Gemmata palustris: one gene and its partners. The main gene of each other region encodes a partner of the protein of the gene in region 2 in a complex. Links are inferred from orthologs where the notes say so. Each region holds a gene or a part of one and is shown on either strand. Other genes may lie near its edges. The genes, in order: J8F10_RS06860, accD and accB.

Region 1 (3,123 bases), 6.3 Mb from region 2 along the record:
TCGGCGAACTTCTCGACCCGGCAAAAACGCACGTATTCTTGTGTGGCAACCCGAAGATGATTGGCGTGCCACACCGGGATCGGGAAACCGGAACTCTGACGTATCCGCAGCCCGTTGGTGTGATCGAGGTACTGGAGGCGCGCGGCTTCAAAGCCGATATTGCAGCAGTGAAGCTCAAGGGCAATGTTCACTTTGAAGAATACTGGTAAGGAGTTCGGATGGCGGATATTAACACGACGCTCGCCGGTTACCGCTTGCGCTCGCTGCTCCAGACCGGTCAGACGTCGCAAGTGTTCGAGGTCGTGGAGTTGCAGAGTAACCGGCACTTCGCGATGAAGGTTCTGCTGCCGGAAGCGGCGGAGAAACCCGAGCAACGTCGCGCGCTGTTCAACGAGGCCGAAATCGGGGTCAAGTTGACGCACGCGAACGTGATCCGCATCGTCAAAGTGAACCGCGCCAAGGACACGCCCCACTTCATCATGGAGTTTTTCCCCTCGGGTAGTCTTCGGCTGCGCGTCCAGGCCAAGGACTTCACGTTCATCAGGGAACACGCGCGAAAGATCTTTAAGGGTGCTGCGACCGGATTGGCGTACATGAACGCGAGCGGGTACGTTCACCGCGACGTGAAGCCGGACAACATTCTGGTGAACTCACTCGGTGACACAAAGATGATCGACTTCGCCATCTCCAAGCCGATCCCCACCGGCTTCGCGAAATGGTTCTACCGAAAGAGTAAACCGCAGGGCACGCCGAGTTTCATGAGCCCCGAACAAATCAGCGACGAGATGCCGGACGGTCGGTCGGACATCTACAGTTACGGCTGCACCCTGTACGAACTGACGACCGGCCGGCCGCCGTTTCGCGGCACGTCGATGAACGACTTGCTCGGTCGACACTTTACAGAAAAACCGTCCGGGCCGGCGATGTACAACCCGGATCTCACCGATGAGTTCTCCGCATTCGTTCTGAAGTTACTGGCGAAGAAGAAGACCGATCGCCCCGCTAATTTTCACGAAGTTTTGATTGAATTGCGCAAGGTTAAGCAGATTTACAAGTCAGTTGTGGAGAAAGACGTCGAGGAAATGTAGGGCTTTGTTCCTCGGCCGATCCACTGGTTGAAAGGTGACTCATGGTTCCCGAGCCGTTACCGTTCGAGCAAGACATTCACGACCTCGAGGTAGAACTCGCCCGACTTGAGGCCGGTCCAGATACAGAAGGCGCGAGCGAAACGGTAAAGAAAATCCGTAAAGACCTAGCTGCGCTCAAGAAGCAAAAGTACGCAAATCTGACCGCCTGGGAAACGATCCTTGTATCACGCCACCGCGACCGCCCGCAGTTTCTCGATTACGTGGACATGGTGTTCGAGGAGTTCGTCGAACTCCACGGCGACCGCGCGATCGGTGATGACCGTGCAATTCGCACCGGTTTCGCGCGATTGGACGGCCAAAAGGTCATGCTGATCGGCCACCAAAAAGGGAAAACTCTCGCGGAACGGCAACAGTGTTACTACGGGTGCGCTCACCCAGAAGGATACCGGAAAGCGCTCGCCAAAATGCGCCTCGCGGCAAAGTACCGCATCCCGATCGTGTGTCTGATTGACACCCCTGGTGCATTTCCTGGGATCGGGGCCGAAGAACGCGGTCAGGCTCAGCTCATTGCAACCAGCATTCTGGAAATGACAAAACTGGCGACGCCAATCGTGTGCGTTGTCATTGGTGAAGGCGGATCGGGTGGCGCGCTGGGCATCGGCGTCGGGGACGCGGTCGGGATGCTCCAGCACGCCTACTACTCGGTAATCAGCCCAGAAGGTTGCGCAGGTATTTTGTGGAAGGTCGCAACGGACGAATCAAAGCCTCGAGCCGCAGACGCTCTAAAACTGACGGCGGCGGACCTGAAAGGATTCGGTGTCATTGACACAATTGTGTCGGAACCGCTCGGCGGTGCTCACCGTGATCCGCGTGCGATGGCGACGTCACTGAAGACACATCTCTCTCGTGAGTTGCGCGGATTGGTAACGCAGACTGACGACGCACTTTTAGCAGGTCGTTACGACAAGTTTCGTCGTATGGGTTTGTTTGCATAGTCGTTTTTTATCTCTAATTGAGGTTGTACTCTCTATGGTACTAACTTTGCCCAGTTAACATTACATAATATCAATTATCGGACATGATGAGTAGGACCCGAATGTATTGCAAATAAAAGCGGTAACCATTTTTGTGTCCGATAATGTATCTTATGTATTCAGAATACTTATTTTCCTAACTTTATTCGGTGTCACTGAAGAGTCACAATAAAATGGCCCAATGTTCGACTTCACAAAGCAAACGCCTCGGATTCGATGCGGGATGATCGGCTTCGGGATGATCTTCGACGAGACTTATCGTCCAGTTTTCGAGCAGCAAAATCCTCTACCCTTCTTGGCCAGCAATCATCGGTCGTTTGCAATTCAACTCAGCGCCGTCGCAACTCGAACTGGCGCTCGAACTGCACGTTATCTCGCATCCGAAAACGGTCAGCGATTGCGGTTCGAGAACTTCTTTGGTCCGAACGCGGTCACGCAACTTCTAGCCTCAGATGTCGATGCCGTCTGCGTCGCGACCCCAGATGACCGACACTTTGCGGCCGCAAGCGATGCACTTCGCGCCCAAAAACACGTCCTCATCGAAAAGCCGTCCGTTCTCTCGCTCACAGAACTCGATGAAATTACAAGACTCGCGGCCGAAAAGTCCGTGCTCGCTAAGGTCGTTTACCACAAACTTGCCGACCCCGACCACAAGAAACTTCGCACTCTTTACCAGGACGGAACACTTCAGCACGTCAATAACGGCTACTGCTCACTCTTGGAGCCGAAATCGATTAGCGGCGGCCAATTTGCCGAGTGGATTTCAGGCCGAAATCCGGCCACTTACGTTGCGGTTCATTACCTCAAACTGATCGATTTTACCTTCGGGCCGAACTGGGCGCTGAATCGCATTTCAGCAACCGGTCAGAGAGGAATCGTTGGACCCGCGGACGGCCCGACATGGGACTCGGTACAGCTCCAAGTTGTTTACAGGCATCCAGATGCGCGAGAGTCTGCGTTTGATATTCACACGAGTTGGGTCACGCCCGATAACTTTCCGG
Region 2 (3,114 bases):
AGAACCTCACGATGGATAAAGTCGCCGCGAAGTTCGGCGAACTGCTCACCGTACCGGTGGCGAAGGCCGCGAGCGACGTGGTCGGGCCGGCGGTGACGGCCGCGGTCGCCGCACTCAAGCCCGGCGGGGTTCTGCTGCTCGAGAACTTGCGGTTCGATCCGCGCGAGCAGAAGAACGATCCCGAGTTCGCGGCCGCGCTCGCGGCGCTCGGCGACGCCTACGTGAACGACGCCTTCGGCACCTGCCAGAACGACAAAGACACGTCGATGGTGGGCCTCCCGGCGAACCTGAAGGCCGCGGGCAAGCCGCGCGCGATCGGGCTGCTCGTCGCGAAGGAACTCGAGATCATCGACGGCCTGATGACCGAACCGAAGCCCCCGGTGCTCGGGATCATGGGCGGGGCGAAGGTGTCCGACAAGATCGCCTTCATCAACACGCTCCTCGCGAAGGTCGATCACCTGCTCATCGGCGGGAAGATGACGTACACGTTCCTCAAGGCGCAGGGCGTGGACGTGGGCGCGACGCGCGTGGGCGACGAAGAAATCGAGGCGGCCAAGCCGCTGCTCGCGTTCGTCGGCAAGAAGATCACACTGCCGGTCGATTACGTCGCCGCGAAGAGCGACGACCTGCTCCAGACGCAGGTGTGCGAGGGCGCGATCCCCGCGGGGTTCGAGGGCGTGGACATCGGCCCCAAGACGATCGAGCACTACAAAGTGCAGATCAAAGAGTCGGCCACGGTCATCTGGAACGGCCCGCTGGGGTGGTTCGAGCAGACCGCGTTCTCGCGCGGCACGCAGTACATCGCCGAGGCGATGGCCGCGAGCGCGGGCGTCACCGTGGTCGGCGGGGGCGAAACGGCCGAGGCCGCCGAGCAGTTCGGGTTCGCCGAGAAGATGACACACGTCTCGACCGGCGGCGGGGCGTTCCTCGCCTACGTCGAGGGCAAGAAGTTCCAGAGTCTGGCCCAGATCGACGATAAGTAATCTGGAAAATTCAAAACCCGAAGCACGAAATCCGAAAGAAAACAATCAGGTTGTCTGGTTTCCATTTGTTTCGGGTTTCGTGCTTGGTTATTTAGAATTTCCTCGAAGGAGGCAGGGGTGGAACGCATGGCGACGGAGCGGCCGAAGCGGGGCGTACCGGAAGGCCTGTGGATCCGGTGTACGAACTGCAAAACCACGGTGTACAAGAAGGAAGTTGTGGCCCGGCACCACGTGTGCCCGGACTGCGACCACCACTTCACCATGCCCGCGAAGGACCGCGTCGCGCAACTGCTCGACGAGGGCACCTTCGAGGAGTGGGACACCGACCTGCGCCCGTGCGACCCGCTCTACTTCGTGGACCGCCTCCCGTACCACCAGCGCCTCGCCGATGAGCAGAAGAAGACCGGGATGCCCGACGCGGCCGTCACCGGCAAGGGCTTCATCCGCGGGCGCCCGGTCGTCCTCGGCATCACCGACTTCGCGTTCATGGCCGGGAGCATGGGCAGCGTGGTCGGCGAGAAGCTGACCCGCGCCGCCGAGCGCGCGACGGAACTCAAGTTGCCGCTGATCTTTGTGAGCGGCTCCGGGGGCGGCGCCCGGATGCAGGAGGGGATTCTGTCCCTCATGCAGATGGCGAAAATCTCCGCGGCGCTGGGGCGATACGACTCCGCGGGCGGGCTCTACGTGTGCATCCTCACCAACCCGACGATGGGCGGCGTGGCGGCGAGTTGGGCGCTCCAGGGCGACATCACGCTCGCCGAACCGGGCGCGATGGTCGGGTTCGCCGGGCGGCGGGTCATCACGAACACCGTGCGCGTCGAGTTGCCGGAGAACTTCCAGACGAGCGAGTTTCTCCTGAAGCACGGGTTCGTGGACCGGATCGTTCACCGCAAGGACCTGCGCACGGAGGTCGCCCGCATTGTAGACTACTGCCAGATTCGGTAGCGCGGGGTGCGGAGTCGGGAGCGCGGAGTTAAAATTAATCACGTCCGCCGGGCGGTTTTCCGCAATTCGCCTTCACCCCGCGTTTCGCGCTCCGCGTTCCGCGCTGACTCCGAGGGTTCGCCGTGGGTGTGCTCGACTTCTTGTTCGGCAAAGGCAAAGGTAGAAGCGGCGGCAGCCCCAAAAAAGGGCTGAAGAAGATCAACGTCGCGAAGCGGTTCGATCTCGTCGGGCGCACCGGACAGGGGAGCATGTCGAAGGTGTTCCGCGCCTACGACCGCGAACTCGGGCGCACCGTCTGCCTGAAGCTCCTGGACAAGGCCAAAACCAAGAAGTTCGAGGAACGGTTCATCGGGCTCAAGAAGCCGCACGAGGGCGAGATCTGCGAGGCCCTCAAGCACGACAACATCGTGCGCACCTACGAGCAAGGGATCACCACCGACGGCGAACCGTACCTGGTCATGGAGTTGGTGGACGGGTTGGGGCTGAACTACCTCGTCGAGACCCGCGCCCCGCAACTGACCGGCAACCGCATCAACTTTCTGAGCCAGCTCTGCAACGCTCTCCAGTACATGCACGACAGCAAGTGGCTCCACCGCGACCTCTGCACGCGCAACGTGATGGTGGACAAGGAGGGCGTGCTGAAGCTGATCGACTTCGGCCTCACCGTCCCGTACACGCCGGCGTTCTGCGTGAGCGGCAACCGCACGGGCACGCCGGACATCCTCGCGCCGGAAATCATCAAACGGAAGGCGACCGACCACCGGGTGGACCTGTTCGCGCTCGGCGTGACGGCCTACGAGGTGTTCACCGGTCAGTTGCCGTGGGAGCGCTCGCCGTCGAGCGAGGAAACGTTCCGGCGCCGGCTCAACACCCTGCCCCGCGAGGCCAAAGACCTGAACCCGAACGTCGACGAGCGGCTCTCGGCGATCCTCCTGAAGTCCATCTCGCGCGACCCGGCCGACCGGTACCCCAGCGCGACCGCCTTCAAGGAGGCGCTCACGCGGCTGGAGAAACAAGACTATTGACCGCCTACCAGCTTAAACCACCGCAACAAAACGCGGCCCCACTTTCGCGGGCCGCGGTCTCGGAACTGGTAGTGGCCCGCGAATGTTGCGCGGGTCGGTATCAGAATTCGGGGCGATTTAGCACTTGTGTAACATTCGCAGGCCACCCCAATTCCCTCCGC
Region 3 (2,962 bases), 1.8 Mb from region 2 along the record:
CCGGCGCGAAAACGGTCGGCGTCGAGGGGAACCGGATCACGCTCGGCGACCTGGAGGCACTCAAGCAGTTCGCTCCGAAGATCACGTTCGTCCCGGTCGAAGGCACCGTCGAAGTGCAGCGCGCGGTAAAAGACCCGGGCGAAGTGGAAAAGATCCGCGAGGCCGTGCGCGTGGCCGAACGCGGGTTCCGCATGTTCGTCGCGACGCTCCGCGAGGCCGACACCGAAAAGGACATGGTGGACGCGCTCGAGGGCTACGTGCGGCGCGCCGGCGCCCGGAGCACGTCGTTCCCGCCGATCGTGGCCGTGGGCGAGCGCGGCGCGCTGCCCCACGCTCCCCCCACCGCCCGGCAACTCGGTGAGGGCAGCAAGTTGCTCGTCGATTGGGGCGCGGACCTGCTGTACAAGTCCGACATCACGCGGACGCTGAAGAGCCCGTTCGGTACCTCGCCGAGCCGCCGCAACAAGATGGAGCGCGTGGGCTACGACTTCGAGAAACTGTACGCGGTGGTGCTCGCGGCCCAAAACGCGGCGATGGCGACGATCCGGCACGGCGTCAAGGCGAAGGACGTGGACGCGGCCGCTCGCAAGGTGATCGCGAACGCCAAGTTCGACAAGTACCCGGACCTCAAGCTCGGCGACTTCTTCACCCACGGCCTCGGCCACGGGATCGGCCTGGAAATTCACGAAGCGCCCCGCATCCGGGCCAACTCGGAAGACGTGCTCGAGGCCGGCATGGTCGTCACCATCGAGCCGGGCATTTACCTCCCCGGTTGGGGCGGCATCCGCATCGAAGACGACGTTCTCATCACCCACGACGGGTGCAAGCTCCTCACCACGCTTTCCCGCGAACCCGTGACCCTGAACGTGGGCTGAGAGCCCCGCGTCTCCGTTGTCCTCGGACGCACGTCTGAGTCACCTGCCGTGCCCCAAATTCAGGGCCGGCAGGATATGGCCGCGGCTCAAAACATCCCCGCGCCACTGCGCCCCTCAACTCATACACTACTCCTCTCTATTCCCCGGTCTCGCCGGGGTTTCGTTATTGAGGGTTTCGTGGTGGCCGACGACAAACGGGATGCGCCCCGGCCGTTCGATGTCAAGACGGTCGAGTACCTCCTGAAGCTCATGACCGAGCACGACCTCGGTGAAGTCGATTTGACGGAGGGGGAACAGCGCATCCGGCTCCGCAAGCGCGCCGCGATGGTCGCCCCACCGGTCGCTTACGCCCCGGCTCCGGTCGCGCCCGTGGCCCCGGCGGTGGCTTATGCTCCCGCCCCCAGTGCCCCGGCCGCAGCTCCCGCGGGAACTGCGGCCCCGGCCCCATCTGCGGCGTCCAAGAACTACCTCGAGATCAAGTCGCCGATGGTCGGCACGTTCTACATCAAGCCCGACCCGAAGAAGCCCGACTTCGTGACGGTCGGCGCGAAGGTGAACGCCAAGACCGTCGTCTGCACGATCGAGGCGATGAAGACGTACAACCCCGTGACTGCCGACTGTGCCGGCACCATTGCCGAGATCTGCGTTCAGGGCGGGGATTTCGTCGAGTACGGCACCGTTCTGTTCCGGGTCGACCCTTCCTAAACACGAGTCGAAAGTCGTAAGGTCGAACGTCGTAAGTTGAAGACCTGAGCGGCTGACACCACGACTTTCGACCTTACGACTTTACGAATATGTTCAACCGGATTCTTGTCGCCAACCGCGGGGAGATCGCGCTGCGGGTGATCCGCGCGTGTCACGATCTCAACATCGAGGCGGTCGCGGTCTATTCGGAAGCCGATCGCGGCGCGCCGTGGTTGGACCACGCCGACCAGACCGTGTGCATCGGCCCGGCCGTTTCCGCCGAGAGCTACCTCAAGATCCCGCGGATCATCGCCGCGGCTGAAAAAACCGGCTCGCAGGCTATTCACCCCGGTTACGGGTTCCTCTCCGAGAACAGCCGGTTCGCGGAGCAGTGCCGCGCGTCCGGCATCGATTTCATCGGGCCGTCCGTGGACGCGATGGACCGGCTCGGGAACAAAGACAAATCAAAGACGGTGGCGAGAGCCGCGAAGGTACCCACCGTCCCCGGGAGCGACGGGTTAATCGAGTCCGAGGAGGAGGCGAAGCGGTTCGCCCGGAACGTCGGGTACCCGGTGCTGGTCAAAGCGTCCGCCGGGGGCGGGGGGCGCGGGATGCGCGTCGCCCGTGACGAGGCGGAACTCGTGACCGGGTTGGCCGCGGCGCGGGCCGAGGCCGAGGCCGCGTTCAAAGACGGCAGCGTGTTCCTGGAAAAGTACCTCGACCGCCCGCGGCACGTCGAGGTGCAACTCATCGGCGACCAGCACGGGAACGTGATTCACCTGTTCGAGCGCGACTGCTCGCTCCAGCGCCGGCACCAAAAGCTGGTGGAGGAATCACCGTCGCCGAACTTGCCGGACAAGGTGCGCCAGGAGATGTGTGCGGCGGCCGTGCGGCTCGCGAAGGAGGCCAACTATTACAACGCGGGCACCTGCGAGTTCCTCGTGGACCAGCAGAACAACTTCTACTTCATCGAGGTGAACGCCCGCGTGCAGGTGGAGCACCCGGTCACGGAACTGGTGACCGGGGTGGACATCATCCGCGAGCAGATCCGGGTGGCCGCCGGCGAGAAACTGCGCTTTACTCAGAAGGACATCCAGCAGCGCGGGTGCGCGATCGAGGTGCGCATCAACGCGGAAGACCCGGCCAACGACTTCCGCGGGAGCCCCGGCGTGGTGAAGACCTGGCGCCCGCCCGGCGGACCGGGCGTGCGGCTCGACTCTCACGTGTGCGCCGGGTACCGCGTGCCGTCCAACTACGACAGCATGGTGGCGAAGTTGCTCGTTCACCAGCCGACGCGGGCCGAGGCGTTCGCGGTGATGCGGCGCTGTCTGCGCGAGTTCGTGGTCGAGGGCATTCACACCACGATCCCGATTCTGAAGACCATTTTTGACAACCCGCAGTTC

The links.
Region 1: the proteins of accD (region 2) and J8F10_RS06860 are in contact, whole or in part, in a solved structure (PDB 8UXZ), measured with the Escherichia coli proteins. The link is inferred for Gemmata palustris from one-to-one orthologs.
Region 3: the proteins of accD (region 2) and accB are in contact, whole or in part, in a solved structure (PDB 8UXZ), measured with the Escherichia coli proteins. The link is inferred for Gemmata palustris from one-to-one orthologs.

What each region holds. Positions count from the first base shown.
Region 1 is NZ_JAGKQQ010000001.1:1,694,921-1,698,043, forward strand. Bases 139-3,106 are described here. They hold J8F10_RS06860 (acetyl-CoA carboxylase carboxyltransferase subunit alpha), read left to right. Parts: upstream 139-1,129; coding sequence 1,130-2,083; downstream 2,084-3,106. Other genes in these bases: J8F10_RS06850 (ferredoxin--NADP reductase), read left to right, coding at 139-209; J8F10_RS06855 (serine/threonine protein kinase), read left to right, coding at 219-1,088; J8F10_RS06865 (Gfo/Idh/MocA family protein), read left to right, coding at 2,304-3,106. Also shown: more of J8F10_RS06850, read left to right, coding at 1-138; more of J8F10_RS06865, read left to right, coding at 3,107-3,123. UniProt on the Escherichia coli protein: Component of the acetyl coenzyme A carboxylase (ACC) complex. First, biotin carboxylase catalyzes the carboxylation of biotin on its carrier protein (BCCP) and then the CO(2) group is transferred by the carboxyltransferase to acetyl-CoA to form malonyl-CoA.
Region 2 is NZ_JAGKQQ010000001.1:8,008,294-8,011,407, reverse strand. Bases 45-3,003 are described here. They hold accD (acetyl-CoA carboxylase, carboxyltransferase subunit beta), read left to right. Parts: upstream 45-1,079; coding sequence 1,080-1,928; downstream 1,929-3,003. Other genes in these bases: J8F10_RS33250 (serine/threonine protein kinase), read left to right, coding at 2,051-2,953; J8F10_RS33260 (phosphoglycerate kinase), read left to right, coding at 45-983. In the rest of the region: more of J8F10_RS33260, read left to right, coding at 1-44.
Region 3 is NZ_JAGKQQ010000001.1:6,197,885-6,200,846, reverse strand. The notes cover bases 11-2,817. They hold accB (acetyl-CoA carboxylase biotin carboxyl carrier protein), read left to right. Parts: upstream 11-1,055; coding sequence 1,056-1,580; downstream 1,581-2,817. Other genes in these bases: accC (acetyl-CoA carboxylase biotin carboxylase subunit), read left to right, coding at 1,670-2,817; J8F10_RS25765 (M24 family metallopeptidase), read left to right, coding at 11-875. Also shown: more of J8F10_RS25765, read left to right, coding at 1-10; more of accC, read left to right, coding at 2,818-2,962. UniProt on the Escherichia coli protein: This protein is a component of the acetyl coenzyme A carboxylase complex; first, biotin carboxylase catalyzes the carboxylation of the carrier protein and then the transcarboxylase transfers the carboxyl group to form malonyl-CoA.